Regions from separate parts of the Flavimobilis sp. BM9 genome, predicted to be linked through region 2. Evidence: predicted binding sites of a transcription regulator. Region 2 holds the regulator's gene; the other holds the start of a gene.
The links. Region 2 encodes LexA, which represses DNA repair genes until DNA is damaged. Its sites were predicted from a motif close to TCGAACANNTGTTCGA; they were not measured.

Region 1 (9,826 bases), on a different contig from region 2:
GCAGGGAGCCCCATCGTTCGATCCCCTTGCTCCAGGCGTCCTGCTGGCCGACGTCGTACCCCAGCGCGCGGGCAGCGTCGCGCACCGCGGACTTGGGGCGGTAGGAGATCACGTTGGCGACCTGGGCGGCGTGACGGCGGTCGAACCTCTCGTAGACGTGCTGGATGACCTCCTCGCGGCGCGCGGACTCGATGTCGACGTCGATGTCGGGCGGGCCGTCACGCTCCGGTGCGAGGAAGCGCTCGAAGAGCAGGCCGTGGCGCACGGCGTCGACGGCGGTGATACCGAGGGCGTAGCAGACGGCCGAGTTCGCGGCCGACCCGCGGCCCTGCGCGAGGATGCCGTGGCGACGGCAGAACTCGACGATGTCATAGACGATGAGGAAGTAGCCGGGGAACCCGAGCGTCTCGATGATGTCGAGCTCGTGGTGGATCTGCGCCCACGCCCCCGCGACGTTCTCGTCCTCGGGCGGCCCGTACCGCTCACGTGCACCGACCTGCACCAGCTCGCGCAGCCAGGACGCTTCGTCGTGCCCCTCGGGCACGGGATACGGCGGCAGGCTGGGGGCGACGAGGTGCAGGTCGAACGCGCACTCTGCGGCGAGCTGCGCAGCCGTGGCGACCGCCTCGGGGTGCGCTCGGTGCCGGACGAGCATCTCGGCACCTGACCTGAGGTGGGCGGTCGCCGCCCCGGGGAGCCACCCGTCCATGTCGTCGAGCGACCGGCGGGCCCGGACCGCGGCGAGGGCTGCGGCGAGCTCGCCGTCCTGCGGCCGGGCGTGGTGGACGTTGCCCGTCGCGACGAGCGGCAGACCGGCGGCTGCGGCGAGATCTGCGAGGGCCGTGTTGCGCTCGCCGTCGTACGGGTCGCCGCCGTCGGTGATCTCGACCGCCACGTTGCCCGGGCCGAAGAGGTCGACGAGCCGGTCGAGCTCGCGGCGCGCGTCCCGGGTCCGGGCGGCGGTGCAGGGCTCGGTGCCGTGCACCGGGCACGGGACGGGGCGACGCCTGCCGCCCGGGAGGCGGGCTGGCGAGTGGGCCGGCCGGGGGCACCCGTCGCCGCGCAGCGCCTGGCGCACCGATCCCTTGCGGCAGCCGGTGAGCACGAGCCAGTCGCCGTCGGCGCGTGCGGCGAGGTCCTCGAGGTCGAAGCGGGGCACGCCCTTGCGCCCGCCCGCGAGGTGCGCGTCGGCGATCGCGGCGGACAGCGAGCGGTACCCGCGGGGGCCGCGGGCCAGCACGAGCAGGTGGGTCGCGCGCGGGTCCGGGGTCCCGGTCGGTTCCTCGGGCTCGTCGCTGCCGCGCAGGAGGTCCTCGGGGGTGGGCAGGTGCAGCTCGGCACCGAACACGGTGGCCAGGTCGGCGCGGCGAGCAGCCTCGGCGAAGCGGACGACGCCGTACAGCCCGTCGTGGTCGGTCAGTGCGAGCGCGTCGAGGCCGAGCCGGACCGCCTCGGCGACGAGCTCCTCGGGCTGGCTCGCGCCGTCGAGGAAGCTGAACGCCGAGTGGGCGTGCAGCTCGGCGTAAGGGACGTGGTCAGTCATAGCTCGCCTCGACGTACCAGCTCCCGCGCGAGCTGGACAGGAGGAGGGCGCGGCTCGTCCCGGCGGGCTCCTCGACGAGGACCTGCAGGTAGACGCTGCGTTCTGCGTCCTCGCGCCACCAGCGCTGCGCGAGCGGCCAGGGGCCTGCCCAGGCGCGCACGGCGGCCGCCGTGCCGTCCTCGCCCGGCGGCGGGGCGAGCATGGTCGGGGCGGCGCTCATCATGAGCCGGCGGTCGACGAGCACCGGTTCCCGCGCGGGGCCGAGGAGCCGCACCGGGGCCTTCTCGGGGAGCACCTCGCTCGGGGGCGGGTCCGGTAGCCGTCCCGGCCAGGGCGCGGTGGTGTCGCGGCGGACCGGGTCCTCCTCGCCCCAGGGCACCAGGTGCACCTGGTCGCGCGGGCCGCGTCCGCCCTGGAGACGCACGGACAGCACCGACCGCGCGCCGAGGAGCCCTTGGACGCGCTCGAGCGCTCGGGCTGCCCGCAGGTGCGCGCCTTCGGCGCCACCCCACAGGCCGCCCTGCTGGGTGCCCACGTCGACGAGGTCCTCGGCGGTCAGCACGAGCCGGACGAGTCCGCCGTCAGCCGACTCGGTGCGTCCCCCCTCGGCGAGCCAGCCCTCGAGCTGCCAGCGGACGCGGTCGGTGAGACGGCCGACGGTGAGGCCGCCGAGCGCGGCGGCGTCGGTCCGCCACGTCCGCACGTGCTCGCGCCCGTCCTCGGTCCGGGCGGAGATGCGCAGCCGGGTGCAGGACGCCGAGCGGTCGACCAGGTCGGCGTACAGCTGCTCGGCGAGCCGGCGCGCGGCGAAGGCTGCGGTGTCGACGCGGTGCGCCGGCGGGTCGAGCTCGCACGACGCCTCGACGTCGTCCTCAGGCCTGCGGCGCGCGGGCGGGCGGAGGTCGTCCCCGTCGAGGAGGCGGTGCGCCCACACGCCGGGTTCCCCGAAACGGGAGGCGACGTCGGCGAGGTCGAGCGCGGTGAGGTCCTTCGCGCGGCGCAGCCCGAGCCTGTTCCACAGGTCGACGAGGTCGCGGACCTGGGTGACGCGGTCGCGGCTCATCGCGACGTGCACGACGTCGCCCAAGGACCGCGGAGCGAGGTAGGCACGGCTCTCCCCTGCCGGGACGACCCGGCTCTCGCGTGCGGCGAGGACCGCCGCGAGGATGCCGTCGGCGACGCCGACCTGGCACTCGTGCCCGGTCGCGTCCGCGACGTGCGTGACGATCGCGGCGGCAAGCTCCTCCTCCGAACCGTGGAACTGGGCCGCCCCGCTCGCGGGCATGAGGAGCAGCCCGGGGCGTGCGACCTCGAGGCCCGCGACGACACGCTCGACGGCGACCGCGACGGGCTCGAAGAAACGGGCGTCCCGCAGCTCGTCGACGGGCAGGAGGACGAGCCCGGGGCATGCCTCCTGCGCCTGACGCCGACGCATTCCGCGGCGGACGCCTGAGCGCCGGGCGACAGCACCCACCGCGACGACCGCGCGGGCGTCCTGCACCGCGACGGGCAGGTGCGCGGGGACGTCCGCCGCGGTCGCGGCGGCGACGACCGGCCAGTCGGGCACCCACACGGCCGTGGTGCGGGTGCTCATCCGACGAGCCTCAGCGCAGGCTGCGCGACCGCGACCGCGACGGCGGCCGGTGAGGTCTGCGGTGCAGTCGCCGGGACGTGCGGCGCAGCGTCGCGAGGCGTGGCGCGAGGGGTCACGCCGGGCTGCTCCCCGAACGGCAGCACGACGTCGATACGTGCACGGACACGGTCCGCGCGCTCGACCGTGAGCTCGCGGGCGACGAGCCGGCCTGTCCCCTGACCGAGCCCACGCCACCGGACCCCGGTCGCGCGGAGCACCGCGCCCGCCCCGCGCCACGGCGCGGTGCTGAGCAGGACGGTGCCGCGCTCACGAGCGCGCGCCGTCAGGCGCCGCCGGTCGGCGTCGAGGAGCGGGAGGTCGCCGAGCACGACGACATCCATGCCGTCGACGAGCGCAGCCACCGCCGCAGCGGCGCCGTCGCCCGGCTCGGGGACGAGGACGAGCCTGTCGAGGGGGACGCCGAGGTGCGCCGCCGCGAGCAGCCCCACCCGGGGATGCCCGACGACGGCGGCCCACGGCTCCTCACCCAGCTCGTCGACGCGGCCGCACGCCTCGGCGAGCAGCGCGAGGACGAGCGCGAGCGAGCCGGTGACCTCGGTGACGCTGCCCCGGGTCAGCCCGTGCGGGAGCAGGTCGGAGAGCTCGTGCGGGACGGGCAGCGCGGGACGCTCACGCGTGCGGACGCCGAGCAGGGCGGCCGCACGGTCCGGCATCTCGACGCGTCGCGCCCCTGTGCGATGCTCTGCCTGGCGCAGCGCCGCGAGCGCCCGCTCCGCGCGCCCGAGGTCCGGTACCGCCATCGCCTGCGCGCTCATCGCGCACCACCTTCCCGGACCATCGCCACACTGTCGAACACATGTTCGATTATACGCGGCACGGCTGACACCGCTGAACCGGCGAGGCCTGTCGCACCTCGCCGGGCCCGACGAGGGCTCATGATGGGGGCATGGACCTCACGCGACCCGTTGCACCCGACCCGTACGCCTCGCTGCCGCCCGTCCCGTCCTTCTCCGTGACGAGCGAGGACATGGTCGACAGCGGCACGCTGCCCCTGCTGCACACCGCTGACGGCGGGAACACGTCGCCCCACCTCGAGTGGAGCGGCTTCCCGGCGCAGACCCAGTCGTTCGTCGTCTCGTGCTTCGACCCGGACGCCCCGACCCCTGCGGGCTACTGGCACTGGACCGTCGTCGACCTCCCGGCGACCACGACCTCGCTCGAGCAGGGCGACGGCGAGAGCGACCTGATGCTCTCGGGCGCCGCCTTCCACGTCCGCGCCGACGGCGGCACGTTCGGCTACGAGGGCGCTGCGCCGCCCGCCGGCGACCGCCCGCACCGGTACGCGTTCGCGGTGCACGCGCTCGACGTGGACACGTTGGGCCTCGACCCTGAGGACAGCCCGACGAAGGTCGCGTTCACGGCGCTGTTCCACACGATCGCGCGCGCCGTGCTCACCCCGACGTTCGCACGATGACCGACCTGCAGGTCCCGGTCGCCCGGGTCCGGCGCGCGGTGCTCGCGGACGCCGACGCTCTTGCGGAGCTCGCGCAGCTGACGTTCCCGCTCGCGTGCCCGCCCGGGATCGACCCGCGCGACGTCGAGGACTTCTGCAGCAACAACCTGACGGCGGACCACTTCGCCGAGCACCTGCTGTCCCCGCTGACGACGCTCCTCGTCGCGGAGCCCGGCGCCGAGCAGGGCTTCGACGGCCGGCACGACGCCGAACGCCTGCCGCTCATCGCGTACGCGCTGCTCGTGTGGGCCGAGCCGCCTCCCCCGACAGACGTCCCGGTCGCGACCCCGACCGTGCTGCTGAGCAAGTGCTACGCGCACCCGGACGCGCACGGGACGGGGGCGGCGGCGGCTCTCGTCGAGGCCGTCGTCGCGGAGGCGGCGGCCCGCGGCGTCCGTTCGGTGTGGCTCGGGGTCAACCAGCAGAACGAGCGCGCCCAGCGGTTCTACGCGAAGAACGGTTTCGCGGTGGTGGGCACGAAGCACATGGTGGTCGGCACCCAGACGCACGACGACTTCGTCATGTGCCGCACGGTCGTGTCCTGACGTCCACGCGCTGACGTCCACCCACTGACGGACGCGACCGTGGCCCGTCTCACTCGAGGGTGACGGCGCGCGCCCTGGCGACGACCTCGGCGTGGTCGCCCGTCTCGGCGAGCCACGCGCGCTGCCGCTGCGCGCCGTTGCCCGTCGACCACAGCTCGCCGAGCAGGTCGGTGACGAGGTCGAGGTCGCCTGCGTCGACGAGAGCGTCGCGCACGTGCGCGACGAGCTGCCCGACGACGTCGTGCGCCGGGCGTGGACGCATGTCCGTCGGCGAGAGCAGGTCGCCCGTGAGCCCGGACCTTCCCGCGCGCCACGACGCGGTGCGCAACAGCTCGGTCGGCACCCCCGGGGCGGGCTCTCCCGCGGCTGCGGCGCGCGCCGCGGTCTCGACGAGCGCGCGCGAGAGCGCCGCGAGGATCACTGGCGTCCGCGGGTCGAGGCAGACGTCCGCGACGCGGATCTCGACGGTCGGGTAGCGCTGGGAGAGGCGTGCGTCGAAGTAGATCATCGCGTCGTCGAGCACCGTCCCCGTCGCGACGAGCGAGGCGACGGCGTCGCGGTACGCCCGGGCGCTGCCGAACTCGCGCGACGGGCCAGCCGTGGGCCAGCGCGACCACACCTGCGACCGGAAGCTCTCGTACCCGCTGGCCTTGCCCTGCCAGAACGGCGAGTTGGCGCTGAGCGCGAGGAGAGGCGAGAGCCACGGGCCGATCCGGTCGAGGACCGCGACCCCCTCGTCGTCGTCCGCGACGGAGACGTGCACGTGGCAACCGCTGGTCAGCTGCTCCGCCGCCGTGAGGCCGAACGTGCTCGCGGCGCGCATGTACCGGAGCTTCGAGACCGTCGTGGGCGCGACGTCGACCGGGCTCGTCGCGAGGGCGACGGCGTGCGCGCCGACAGCGGCGGCCGCGTGCTGGACGCGGGCGCGGCCGGCACGGACCTCGCGGGCCAGGTCCTCGAGGTCGCGGCACGGCCGGGTCCCCGTCTCGATCTGCTCCTGCATGAACTCGTGCTCGAGGCCTCCGCCGGGCACGTCGCCTGCCGGCGTGACGACGTCGGCGGGCGCCTTCTCGAGCGCCTCCGTGGCGACCGCGACGGGGGTCCCGTCGTCACCCACCAGGAGGAACTCTTCCTCGACACCGACTGTCCGCAGATCGTCTCGCATCTGGTGAGTTTCACACGCGCAGCCACGGTGCGCGACCGGCGAACCACGGGATCGTCAGGCCGCACAGCGGCCCCACGAGCAGCGCGAACGCGAGCGTGCCGAGCCCGACGTCGCCGCCGAGCGCCCAGCCGAGCCCGAGCACGGAGAGCTCGACGACGGCGCGCGCGACGGCGATCGGCCAGCCGAACCGGTCGTGGAGCCCGGTCATGAGGCCGTCGCGGGGGCCCGGGCCGAGCCGGGCTGCGAGGTAGGCGCCGCTCGCGAGAGCCAGCAGCACGACGCCGCCGCCCAGGAGCGCGACGCGGGCTGCGAGCGGCAACGGCTCGGGCAGCCGCGCGAGGACGGCGAGACCGAGGTCCGCGGCGAGCCCCACGATGATGACGTTGAGCACGGTCCCGATCCCCGGCCTGGTGCGCAGGGGCCACCAGGTGAGCAGCACGACGGCGCCGACGGCGCAGGTGACGAGCCCGAAGGTCCACCCCGTTGCGAGGGCGAGGCCCTGGGAGAGGACGTCCCACGGGGAGACCCCGAGACCTGCGTGCACGACCATCGCGATCGAGAATCCGAACGCCGTGAGCCCGGCGACGAGCTGGGCGAGGCGGGGGGCGAGGTAACCGCTGCGCGGAGCCAGCGGGCCGGGGGGCGCCGTGGACGACTCGCGCGAGGCCGGGGCGGCGATCTCTGCCTGATCGATCTTCATGGGTCGATCCCACCCTGAAAGTGGCCTCCCCACAAGGAGCCAATTCGCGTACGGTGGCTCCATGAGCGACCGCACCCTGAGCGCCCACGCCCTCGTCCCGCTCCTCCAGGGCCTGCCGGACGACGCCCCGCTCTACCGCGCCCTCGCCGACCGGCTCCGCCTCCTCTCGATCGACGGCCGCATCCCGCCTGACACCCGCCTGCCGTCCGAGCGCGACCTCGCCCAGGCGCTCGACGTGAGCCGCACCACCGTCTCCCAGGCCTACGCCGCCCTGCGCACCGACGGCTTCCTCACCAGCCGCCGCGGGTCCGGCTCCCTCCTCCACGCCCCCGGTTCCCGGCCCGGCACGCCCGGGCCGGACGCCCCCGCGCTCGACCTCACCAAGGCGACCATGCCCGCCGCCTCGCAGATCGCGGCCGCAGCGACCGCCGCAGCCGCCGACCTCCCCCGGCACCTCCTGCGCCACGACTACGACCCCGTCGGCCTCCCCGCGCTCCGCGCAGCCCTCGCCGACCGGTACACCGCGCTCGGCCTGCCGACCACGCCCGAGCAGGTCATGGTGACGCTCGGCGCCCAGCACGCGATCGGCCTCGTCGCACGCACCCACGTACGCCCTGGCGACCGCGCCGTCATCGAGATGCCCACCTACCCGCACGCGCTCGACGCTCTCGTCGCCGCGGGCGCCCGGCCGCTGGCCGTGCCGGTCGACGCGCGGACAGGCTGGGACGCCGACGGACTGCTGCGCGCGATCGCGTCTGGGCCAGCGGTGGCCCACCTCATGCCCGACCACCACAACCCGACCGGCGCGATCATGCCGCACGACCTGCGGACCGCCGTCTGCCACGCCGCCGCACGCAGCGGCACGATCGTCGTCGTCGACGAGACGACCGCCGAGCTCGACATCGACCGCCCCACACCATGGACGCCGTTCGCACGGCACGCCACCCCGGGCACGCAGGTCGTGACGATCGGCTCGGTCGGCAAGACGCTCTGGGGCGGGCTCAGGCTCGGCTGGGTGCGCGCGGACACCGACACGATCACGCGCCTCGTCGCCGCACGCCACGTCCACGACCTCGGCACGCCGATCCTCGAGCAGCTCGTCCTCCTGCACGCTCTGCCGTACCTCGCCGACGTCGCGGAGACGCGACGCGCCCAGCTGCGCGCGTCGCGCGACCACCTGACCGCCCGGCTCGCGGAGCGGCTCCCCACCTGGGACGTCCCGCACGTCCACGGCGGTCTCGCCCTGTGGGTCGGCCTCGGCGAGGCCTACAGCTCGCGCCTCGCGCTTGCGGCCCGCGCTCGCGGCCTCGCGATCTCGGCCGGGCCGCGCTTCGGCACCGGGGGCGAGTTCGAGCGGCACCTGCGCATCCCGATCACCGCCGCGCCGGAGGTGCTCGACGAGGCGGTCGACATCCTCGTGCGCGCGTGGGACGCGGTCACGTCCGCGCCGGAGCGGCCCGGTGCCGAGCTCCGCGACGCGAGCGTCCCGGTCTGATCGTCAGACGTCGGCGCGGACCCTCGTCGCCCACGTCGCGACAGCGACGGCGGACGCGACGTTGAGCGAGTCGACGCCGCCCGCCATGGGGATCTTGACGGTCACGTCGCACGCCGCGATCGTGCGCGACTTGAGCCCGTCCCCCTCGGTACCGAACACGAGCGCGAGCCTCTGCGGGGTGTCCGACTCGAGCGCGTCGAGGCTGACGGAGTCGTCCTCGAGGGCGAGCGCTGCCACGGTGAACCCGAGCTCTCGCAGCAGGTCGACGCCGTCCGCCGTCTCCGCGCCGCGCGGCGCTGCCGGCCACGCGTCGAAGCGGGTCCACGGCACCTGGAAGACGGTGCCCATCGAGACGCGCACGGCGCGCCGGTAGAGCGGGTCGGCGCACGACGGCGTCATGATCACCGCGTCGACGCCCATCGCCGCGCACGCGCGCATCGCGGCGCCGACGTTCGTGTGGTCCACGATGTCCTCGAGCACGACGACGCGGCGCGCACCGAGCCCGCCGCGCGCGGACGCGAGCAGGTCGCTGACGCTCGCGAGCAGGGGCCGGTGCATCGCTGCGAGGGCACCGCGGTGCAGGTGGAACCCGGTGACGGACTCGAGCACGGCTGCGTCGGCGACGTGGACGGGGACGTCGGGGAACTGTCGCAGGACGTCGGCCATCCCGGGGAGCCACTTGTGCTCCATGAAGAACGACCGGGGCCGGTGCCCCGCGGCGATCGCGCGGCGGATCACGGTCGAGCTCTCGGCGATGTACAGCCCCTTGGCGGGCTCGTGCTTGGACCGCAGCACGACGTCGGTCAGCCTGACGTAGTCGGTGAGCTCGTCCGCCGTGGGATCGGTGATCTCGACGAGGTTGAGGTCGGACAGGTCAGGCGGGGCGACGTTCGTGGGCACACGACATTCTCTCAGGAGCGTGCGCGTGGGGCGGTCGGGTCACAGGAGGGCGTGGGCGTGGGCGCGGCGCCACCCGAGGATCGCGCCCGCGCCGCCGAGGACCGCGAGGACGGGCACCGCGAGGAACGCGGTGTGCATGCCGACGGCGTCGGCGGCGGCCCCGAGGATGAACGGTGCGAGGCCGACTGCGGCTCCCCCGGTGAACGTCGCGACGGCCTGCGCCCGGTCGGCAGCCTCGCGGGCGATGCCGAGCACGAGCGCGACCGAGAGCGGGTACTGCGCGCCGTACCCGAAGCCGGCGACGGCAAGGCCGACGAGCGCGACGGTCGGGGACGTCGCGGTCCACAGCACGGCCCAGCCGACCACCGAGA
Region 2 (9,826 bases):
GGCAGGCCGGCGGTCAGGTCGGCGGCGCCGGCGCAGGAATGGGCTCGCGCGGTCCCGGTGAGACGAAGATCGAGCTCGACCGTCGTCGCATCCGCGACCGCATGGCCAAGCTGCGCCGCGAGATCGCCGCGATGGCGCCCGCACGCGTGACGAAGCGGGCGACGCGACGCCGCAACGCGATCCCGGCCGTCGCGATCGCCGGCTACACGAACGCCGGCAAGTCGAGCCTGCTCAACGCGCTCACGGGCGCGGGGGTCCTCGTCGAGAACGCGCTCTTCGCGACCCTCGACCCGACCGTCCGCCGCGCGCAGACCGCCGACGGACGCGTCTACACGCTCGCCGACACGGTCGGCTTCGTCCGGGCGCTCCCGCACCAGCTCATCGAGGCGTTCCGGTCGACGCTCGAGGAGGTCGGCGAGGCCGACCTGCTCCTGCACGTCGTCGACGCGTCCCACCCCGACCCCGAGGGGCAGATCTCCGCGGTGCGCGAGGTGCTCGCCGAGATCCCCGGAGTCGAGAACGTCCCCGAGGTGATCGTTCTCAACAAAGCCGACGTCGCTGACCCCGAGGTCATCACCCGCATCCGCGGCCGGGAGCGCTCGACGATCGTCGTCTCGGCGCACACAGGCGAGGGCATCGACGCGCTCCTCGAGCTGATCGCTGACGCGTTGCCGCGCCCCGACGTCAGCGTCGAGGTCGTCGTCCCGTACACGCGCGGCGACCTCGTCAACCGCATGCACCTCGAGGGTGAGATCGACCACGAGGAGCACACGGCACAGGGCACGCTGCTGCGCGGTCGCGCCGCGGAGGGCCTCGCTACCGAGCTCAAGACGGCGTCGCTCGGCTGAGGACACCCCGTCCGGGGCCGTCCCGCCCACGTAGGATGTGCCGGTGACCGACACCCCCGCGACCGACGACCACGCCGGCCCGGGAGCCGCCGAGCGGGCGGCGGCCACCGCGATCACGCTCCTGGGCGCCGCCGTCGAGGCGCTCGGGGGCAGCGTCCGTCACGGGCAGCAGGACATGGCCCGCGCGGTCGCGACATCGATCGCGACGGGCGAGCACCTGCTTGTCCAGGCGGGCACAGGAACCGGGAAGTCGCTCGGCTACCTCGTCCCGGTCGTCGCGCACGCCGTCGAGAAGGACGAGCGCGTCATCGTCTCGACCGCGACCCTCGCGCTCCAGCGCCAGGTGCTCACGCGCGACCTGCCGCTCGTCGTCGACGCGCTCGCCCCGAACCTGCCGCGGAAGCCGGCGATCGCGCTCCTCAAGGGATGGCACAACTACCTGTGCAAGCACCGGCTCGCGGGCGGGTACCCGTCGGACGAGCCCGGCGCCACGCTCTTCGACCTGCCGGGCGACGAACCGCGCAGCATCGAGACCGACACCTCCGACGCCGACGCGTCGCCCGTGCGACGGCTCGGCGCCGAGGTGCTCCGGCTGCGGGCATGGGCCGAGGAGACGGACACCGGCGACCGCGACGACCTCGTGCCCGGCGTCTCGGACCGCGCCTGGCGGCAGGTGTCGGTCACCTCGCTCGAGTGCCTCGGGCAGAAGTGCCCGCTCCTCTCGGAGTGCTTCCCCGAGCGGGCGCGCGCGCAGACGCGCGAGGCCGACGTCGTCGTGACGAACCACGCCATGCTCGGCATCGCCGCGTCGGGGAGCACGCACGTGCTCCCCGAGCACGCGGTGCTCGTCGTCGACGAGGCGCACGAGCTCGCCGACCGCATCACCAGCCAGTCCACTGCCGAGCTGTCCGCGGCTTCCATCGAGGCCGCCGCGCGGCTCGCGCGCCGGCACGCAGGGCTCCCGACCCCGGACCTCGACCGCGCCGCCGCCGACCTCGGCGCCGCCCTCATGGACCTGCCCGAGGGGCGGTTCCCGCACGGCCTGCCCGACGGCGTGCGCGCCGCCGTCGCCCACGTGCGCGACGCAGCCCGCGAGCTCGTCACCGCGCTCAAGCCAGCCGCAGGGGAGAAGGACGCGACCGACGGCGGCGCCAAGATCGCCCAGGCCGCGATGCTCGTCCTGTTCGAGGTCGCCGAAGGTATGGCCGCCGACCCGACTGGTCACGACGTCCTGTGGAGCGCGCGCAGCTCCGCCGACGGCGGGTGGGACGCGTCAGGCATCACGCGGCTGCACAGCGCGCCCCTCAACGTCTCCGGCCTCGTGCGGACGAACCTGCTCAGCGAGCGCACGGGGATCTTCACGTCCGCGACCCTGAGCCTCGGCGGGACGTTCGAGCCGGTGGCCCGGTCGCTCGGGCTGCTCGGCCCTGCTGGCGCCGAGCCTGGGACGAGCGCGCGCGGCGAGGGTGCCCTCGGCGTCGAGCCCTCCGCGGCACCGTCGGTCCGGGGCTGGTCCGGCATCGACGTCGGTACGCCCTTCGACTACGCCAAGCAGGGGATCCTCTACATCGCGAAGCACCTGCCCGCGCCCGGGCGCGAGCCCGCGACCGACGCACAGCTCGACGCCGTCGCCGAGCTCATCGAGGCCGCGGGCGGGCGCACGCTCGGGCTGTTCTCGTCGCGCAGGGCCGCCGACGCCGTTGCCGAGGCGATGCGGGAGCGTCTCGACGTGCCGATCCTCTGCCAGGGCGACGACCAGCTCCCGACGCTCGTCAAGCAGTTCGCCGAGGATGAGGAGGCGTGCCTCTTCGGCACGCTCTCGCTGTGGCAGGGGGTCGACGTCCCTGGCCCGGCCTGCAGCCTGGTCCTGATCGACCGCATCCCGTTCCCGCGCCCTGACGACCCCGTGCGCTCCGCGCGGACCGAGGCCGTCGCCGCTGCCGGGGGCAACGGCTTCATGCAGGTGTCCGCGACGCACGCCGCGCTCCTGCTCGCGCAGGGCGCTGGACGGCTCGTGCGTGCGACGAGCGACCGTGGCGTCGTCGCCGTACTCGACCCGCGCCTGCACACCGCGCGCTACGGCACCTTCCTGACCAGGTCGATGCCCCCGTTGTGGCCGACGACCGACCACGACACGGTCGTCGCGGCGCTGCGTCGCCTGGCTGGCTAGGCTGGCACCAGCCGTGCGTGCCCTCGCGCGGCGCCGACGTCACGACCGGAGGACCGATGTCAACGCACACCCCTGACCTGTCGCTCGAGCCCGCACGCCGCACGACCAAGCTCGCCGTCGTCGGTGCGGGTGCCGTGGGAGCGACGCTCGCCTATGCGGCCCTCATGCGCGGTGCCGCACGCACCGTCGCGCTGCACGACATCAACGCCGCCAAGGTCGAGGCCGAGGCGCTCGACCTCCAGCACGGCGTCCAGTTCGTCCCTCAGGCCGAGGTGCTCGGCTCGGACGACATCGCCGTGTGCGCCGACGCGGACGTCGTCGTCGTGACCGCAGGGGCGAAGCAGAAGCCTGGCCAGAGCCGGATCGATCTCGCCGGGGCGACGATCGAGCTGATGAAGAAGATCCTGCCGCCGCTCGTCGAGGTCGCACCGGACGCGGTCTACATCATGGTGACGAACCCTGTCGACGTCGTGACGTATGCGTCGCTCAAGATCTCGGGGCTGCCGCCGCAGCAGATGTTCGGCTCGGGCACGGTGCTCGACTCGTCGCGCCTGCGCTACCTGATCGCCGAGCACTGCGGCGTCGCGGTGCAGAACGTGCACGCGTACATCGCGGGCGAGCACGGCGACTCCGAGATCCCGCTGTGGGACTCCGCGTCCATCGGTGCGATCCCGCTGCTCGAGTGGAACCGCTCGGGCAAGCACGGCCCGTTGACCGCCGAGGTCCGCGCCCAGATCGCGCACGAGGTCGCGAACTCCGCCTACCGGATCATCGAGGGCAAGGGCGCGACGAACTACGCCGTGGGGCTCGCAGGCACCCGGATCATCGAAGCCGTCCTCAACAACGAGCACTCGGTCCTGCCCGTGTCGTCGCTCCTCGACGACTACTTCGGCATCACGGACGTGTGCCTCTCGGTCCCGTCGATCGTCGGGCGCCGCGGCATCTACGACACGCTGCAGATCCCGCTCTCCGACGCTGAGTACGACGGGCTGAAGAACTCGGCCGACCAGCTTCGCGCGGTCGCGCGACAGTTCGGCTTCTGACACCCAGAACCTGGACGCGCCGCGGGCCCGGACCTTGTCGGTCCGGGCCCGCGGTGCGCCTCCGGCCGCTCGCTCGCGTGCCGGCGCCGGTCAGAGGGAGCGGAGCACGCTCACGACCCGACCGAGGATGGTCGCGTCGTTCCCGGGGATGGGCTGGTAGGCGGCGTTGGCAGGCATGAGCCAGACGCCGTCGTGCGCGCGGCGCAGCGTCTTGACGGTCGCCTCGCCGTCGATCATCGCGGCGACGATCTCACCGTTCTCGGCGACGGGCTGGCTGCGGACGACGACGAGGTCGCCATCGCAGATCGCGGCGTCGATCATCGAGTCGCCGACGACGGTCAGGAGGAAGAGGTCGCCGTCGCCGACGAGCTGACGGGGGAGCGGGAACACGTCCTCGACGACCTGGTCGGCGAGGATGGGACCGCCAGCAGCGATGCGGCCGACGAGCGGGACGTACGACGGGGTGGGCCTGCTGTCCTCGGGGGCCGCGCCCTCCGACACGAGCGACAGGGCGGGGCGGCCCGGTGCCTCGGTGGCGCCGCGGTCGAGCGGGACGAGCTGCGCGTCGTGCGCCTGCACGATCTCCATCGCACGGGGCCGGTTCGGGTCCCGCCGCAGGAACCCTTTGCGCTCGAGCGACTCGAGCTGGTGCTTGACGCTCGACGGGCTCGTGAGACCGACGCGCTCGCCGATCTCGCGCATCGTGGGCGGGTAGCCCCGGGCCTCGAGAGACTGCCGGATGCACTCGAGCACCGCACGCTGGCGCGGTGTCAACGTCTCGCCGAGGACGACCTCGCCACCCGGGCTCACGTCGGCTTCTCGCGTCCTGGTCTCGTTCACGCTCGGCTCCCTGATCGTCGGACGGTCGCCATCCCGTGTGGTCAGGCGGGCATCCAGACCGCCGCACCGCAGTGTCAGAGGCTCGTGATGCTCTTGTTTCAGCGTAGGGGAGCGAGGGACTCGTTTCAAACACCCGTTCGATCGTGTCTCGACAAGAGGCTCCCGCGCTGCTAGAAATAGAACACATGTTCGTCATACAGGTGTTCGGGTCGATGAGCAGGCGTCTCGCGGCGCTGGGAGCGGAGTTCAGATGAGCAGCATGGTGGTCGCAGGGCCGGGCGCACGAACCGGTGTCGTCGTCGAGCTGCGCCCGCGGGTGCAGCGGGTCTCCGTCGCGCGTGCACCCCAGGTCGAGGCGCCTCTGCGGCTGACCCGGCGTGGCCGGGTCGTGCTCTCCCTGCTCGCGCTCCTCGTCGTCGCGCTGGGGGCCGTGCTGTTCGCGTCGGTCGCCGACGCGGACGCCCCGTCGGCACCTCAGGAGGTCACCGTCCACACGGTCGCGTCGGGGGAGTCGCTGTGGCAGATCGCGTCTGCGGCGACGCCGGTGGGTGAGGACGTCAGGGACGTCATGGACGACCTGATGGAGCTCAACGACCTCGCTGGCAGCCAGCTGTCGGTCGGTCAGCAGCTCGTCGTGCCTGTCCTGCCCTGATCAGGTCGCTTCCGCGCGCGCGGCGGTTTGCCTTGCTTCGTCGGGGTGCGCCACCTAGATTCGGCGGGAGAGTACGCCCCGATCGTCGCGAAGGACTGTGATGCACTGCCCGTTCTGCCGGAATCAGGATTCGCGAGTGATCGATTCCCGCACCTCGGACGACGGCCTCTCCATCCGACGCAGGCGCCAGTGCACGGCCTGCCAGAAGCGTTTCTCCACGATCGAGACGTCGAGCCTGACGGTCGTCAAGCGTTCGGGTGCGACCGAGCCGTTCAGTCGCGAGAAGGTCTCCAACGGCGTGCGCAAAGCCTGCCAGGGGCGTCCTGTGAGCGACGACGACCTCGCCATCCTCGCGCAGCGCGTCGAGGACTCCATCCGCGGTTCCGGCAGTGCCGAGATCGACGCGAACGAGATCGGGTTGTCGATCCTCGGGCCGCTGCGCGAGCTCGACGAGGTCGCCTACCTCCGGTTCGCGAGCGTCTATCAGGACTTCAGCTCGCTCGAGGACTTCGAGTCGGCCATCACCGCGTTGCGGGCTGACCGCGAGAACGCCGACGCGCTCGACGGAGAGGTCGTCGACACCGACTCGGTCCAGGACGCCGAGTAGGGCCTCGGCCGGTCGTGCGTGGCCTCTCGCCACGCCGTCCGTGTTTTGTCCTGGCACCTCCGCCGCGTTCAGGGCAGGCTGGAGGGCAGGCGCCGCAGATGGCGGCCCGTCGACACACTCGGAGGTGAGGCATGACGGACGACAAGCGCCAGGCAGTGCCGCAGGACGTGAAGGACAAGTTCCGCGAGGCACTCGAGCGCAAGAGCGCCGGCAAGCACCCCGGCGGTGACAACGAGCAGAACACGGGCGCGGTCCACGGCTCCGAGACGAGCGGGCCGACGCAGCGCACCTTCCGCCGCAAGTCCGGCTGACGCTTTCGCACAGACGACACGAGAGGGGCGCCTGGGACATCGTCCCGGGCGCCCCTCTCGTGTCGGTCGTCTGGTCAGCCCACCTGCAGGAGCCGGATCGTCGCGTCCAGCGCCCCGAGCTCGTCGAGCACCTCGGCGGGGATGCTGCCCTCGGCGTCCGTGACCACGTAGCCGAGATCGCCGCGCGTCGCGAGGAGCTGACCCTCGATGTTGACGTCGTGAGTCGCGAGGATCTGGTTGACCCGAGCGAGCACACCGGGGACGTTGCGGTGGAGGTACGCGAGGCGGTTGACGCCGTCCCCGTGCTCGAGCGCCAGGTTCGGCAGGTTGACGCTCAGCGTCGTCGAGCCCGTCGTCAGGTAGTCGCGGATCTTCGTCGCGACGAACTGACCGATCGCCTCCTGCGCCTCCTCGGTCGAACCGCCGGTGTGCGGCGTGAGGATGACGTTCGGCAGACCCTGGAGCTCCGACGCGAAGGGGTCCCCCTTGCGCTTGGGTTCCGTCGGGAAGACGTCGACCGCAGCACCCGCCACGTGACCCGACAAGATCGCGTCGCGCAGCGCGCCGTAGTCCACCACGAAGCCGCGGGACAGGTTGAGGAACACCGCACCCGGCCTCATCTTGGCGACCTGCTCCGCACCGAACATGCCGGCGTTGCCCGCGCGGCCGTCGACGTGGAGCGTGACGATGTCCGCGATCTCCAGCAGCTCGTCGAGCGACTCCATGCGGCGCGCGTTCCCGAGCGCAAGCTTCTCCGCCGTGTCGTAGAAGACGACGGACATGCCGAGGTTCTCGGCGAGGACCGACAGCTGGGTGCCGATGTTGCCGTAGCCGACGATGCCGAGCGTGCGGCCGCGGATCTCGTGCGCGCCGACAGCCGACTTGTTCCACGTGCCAGCGTGCATCTCGTCGTTGAACACCGTCAGGCGCCGCGTGAGCGCGATGATGTCGGCGATCGCGATCTCGACGACCGAGCGGGTGTTCGAGAAGGGCGCGTTGAACGCCGCGACGCCGTGGCGCGCGGCGGTGGCCAGGTCGATCTGGTTGGTGCCGATGCAGAACGCACCGATCGCCATCAGGTCGGGCGCGGACTCGATCACGCGCTGCGAGACGGTGGTCTTGGACCTGATGCCCAGGATGTGCACGCCGTCGAGCGCCTCGATGAGCTCAGGCTCGTCGAGAGCGCCAGTGCGTGTGACTACCTCGATGCCCTGCGCCTGCAGGATCGAGGTGGCGAGAGGGTGGAGGTTCTCCAGCAGAAGGGCTCGTTGCACCCGGCCAGTATCGGCTGGGTGCGAGGAGGCTCACAAACTCGTCCAGCCGCTGGACCCGTCACGCCTGGGGGATGGTGCCCTCCGGAAGGTCACGCGAGTGCACCAGGACGAGCCGCTGGGTGGGTCGCGTCATCGCCACGTAGAGGTCCGACGGCGCGAGCTCGTCGGGCTCGACGAGCACGACCGCGTCGAACTCGAGGCCCTTGGCGCTGCGGACGTCGAGGACGACGAGCGCGTCCTGCGCGGTGGTGAGCACGCCGTCGGCGGCCCCCGCCAGGACCGAGCACAGCCGGTCCGCCCGCTCGGACGTCGCCAGGACGGCGACGCGCCCCGTGCCGTCCTCGCGGACGTGCCGCTCGAGGGCATCGGCCACGAGCGCGCGCAGCTGACGGTCGCCGTCGACGAGCGCGACCGCGTGCAGCGCCTCGGGCACCTCCCGGGCCGACGTCACCTGCGAGACGGGCAGGCGCGCCGCGACCGCGGCGCGCTGTGCCGCCTCTGCGATCGCCGACGGCGTCCGGTAGTTGACCGTGAGCTCCTCGAGCCGCCAGCCCGGACGCAGCACCTGCGAGAACATCGACGCCCACGAGCGGGTGCCCGCGCTGCTCGACGTCTGGGCGACGTCGCCGACGATCGTCATCGACTGCGTGGGGCAGCGCCGCAAGAGCATCCGCCATGCCATCGCCGAGAGCTCCTGCGCCTCGTCGACGATCACGTGACCGTAGGTCCACGACCTGTCGGACGCCGCACGCTCCGCCGTCGTGAGCGTCGTGCCGCCTGACGAGAAGCGGTCGGCGAGCATCTCGGCGGAGACGAGCGCGCCTGCGTCGGACCGGGACAGGACCTGCTGGGCGTACTCGACGTCGCGCTTGCGCTGCTCCGCGTCCGCGCGAGCCTGCACGCGTGCCGCCTCGTCGTCCTCCCCGAGCAGCTCGGCCGCCTCGTCGAGCAGAGGGATGTCCGCATCCGTCCACGGTGCGCCGGGCTCGCGACGCAGCGCCGCGCGCTGCTCCGCGCTCAGGTGCGGTGCCGCCTCCTCGAGGCGGTGCGGCTTGACCCACAGGTCTTCGATCAGGCGCTGCGGAGTGATCGGGAACCACGCGAGGTTGAGGGTCACGCGCACGTCGCGGTGCGAGCGCAGGTCCTCGAGGACGATCGCCCGCTCCTCGGGCTCGAGATCCGTCCCGACGTGCTCGGCGTACTGCGCGACCAGCCGCTTGAGGACGTCCTTGACGAAGACCGGCCGTGCGAGGTTGTGCGGCTTGCGCGTGCGGCGCGCGCGGTCGATCGCCTGCTCGACGTCGCCGCAACGGATGACGAGCGGGACGCCGTCGAGCTCCAGGTGGACGTCCGCCTGCGGGACGCGCTGCCGGGCGCGCACGGCGCGCGCGACCGACCGCGCGAAGCCCAGGTCTCCCTTGAGGCGTGCCGCGACGTCGCCCTCGACCGCGGTCGCCCGGATGCCCGGGAGGAGCGAGCCGATCGTCGTCGACACGACGCCCGTCTCGCCGAGCGAGGGCAGGACCTGGTCGATGTACCCGAGGAAGTCCTCGCTCGGTCCCACGAGGAGCACCCCGGAGCGCTCGAGCACCCGCCGGTGCGCGTAGAGGAGGTAGGCGGCGCGGTGCAGGGCGACCGCGGTCTTGCCGGTGCCGGGGCCGCCCTGGACCACGAGCGCGCCCTCGAGCGCGGAGCGGATGATGCGGTCCTGCTCGGCCTGGATCGTCGCGACGATGTCCGACATGCGCGCCGTGCGCCCGGCTGCCATCGCGGCGACGAGCGCACCCTCGCCGGACAGGTGGGTGGTGTCCTGCTCGTCGATCGAGTCGAGGTCGAGGATCTCGTCCTCGACCGAGAGGACCGCGCGGCCCCGGGTGACGAGGTGCCGACGGCGCAGCACACCGTCGGGCTGGGCGCTCGTCGCGCGGTAGAACGCCTGGGCTGCTGGAGCACGCCAGTCCGTCAGCAGGGAGGCGTGCGCCTCGTCGCTCAGCCCGATGCGGCCGACATAGCGGTCGCCGCCGTCCGCCAGGTCGAGCCTGCCGAAGACGAGGCGGTCCTCGACCGCCTCGAGCTGCGCG

Region 1: the regulator LexA is predicted to act here: its motif matches at 3,986-4,001, upstream of imuA' (DnaE2-dependent mutagenesis accessory factor ImuA').

The regions. Positions count from the first base shown of each region.
Region 1 is NZ_JBZEMO010000003.1:345,176-355,001, forward strand. Features, by position in the region: gene AC4F3Q_RS07585 (error-prone DNA polymerase) at 1-1,543, opposite strand, end outside; gene AC4F3Q_RS07590 (DNA polymerase Y family protein) at 1,536-3,137, opposite strand; gene imuA' (DnaE2-dependent mutagenesis accessory factor ImuA') at 3,134-3,952, opposite strand; gene AC4F3Q_RS07600 (YbhB/YbcL family Raf kinase inhibitor-like protein) at 4,084-4,611, shown strand; gene AC4F3Q_RS07605 (GNAT family N-acetyltransferase) at 4,608-5,195, shown strand; gene AC4F3Q_RS07610 (carboxylate-amine ligase) at 5,245-6,360, opposite strand; gene yczE (membrane protein YczE) at 6,371-7,060, opposite strand; gene yczR (MocR-like transcription factor YczR) at 7,122-8,555, shown strand; gene AC4F3Q_RS07625 (TrmH family RNA methyltransferase) at 8,559-9,455, opposite strand; gene AC4F3Q_RS07630 (MFS transporter) at 9,495-9,826, opposite strand, start outside.
Region 2 is NZ_JBZEMO010000001.1:809,219-819,044, forward strand. Features, by position in the region: gene hflX (GTPase HflX) at 1-848, shown strand, start outside; gene AC4F3Q_RS03640 (ATP-dependent DNA helicase) at 892-3,018, shown strand; gene AC4F3Q_RS03645 (L-lactate dehydrogenase) at 3,075-4,061, shown strand; gene lexA (transcriptional repressor LexA) at 4,152-4,871, opposite strand; gene AC4F3Q_RS03655 (LysM peptidoglycan-binding domain-containing protein) at 5,152-5,553, shown strand; gene nrdR (transcriptional regulator NrdR) at 5,654-6,160, shown strand; gene AC4F3Q_RS03665 (DUF5302 domain-containing protein) at 6,292-6,471, shown strand; gene serA (phosphoglycerate dehydrogenase) at 6,546-7,745, opposite strand; gene AC4F3Q_RS03675 (HelD family protein) at 7,804-9,826, opposite strand, start outside.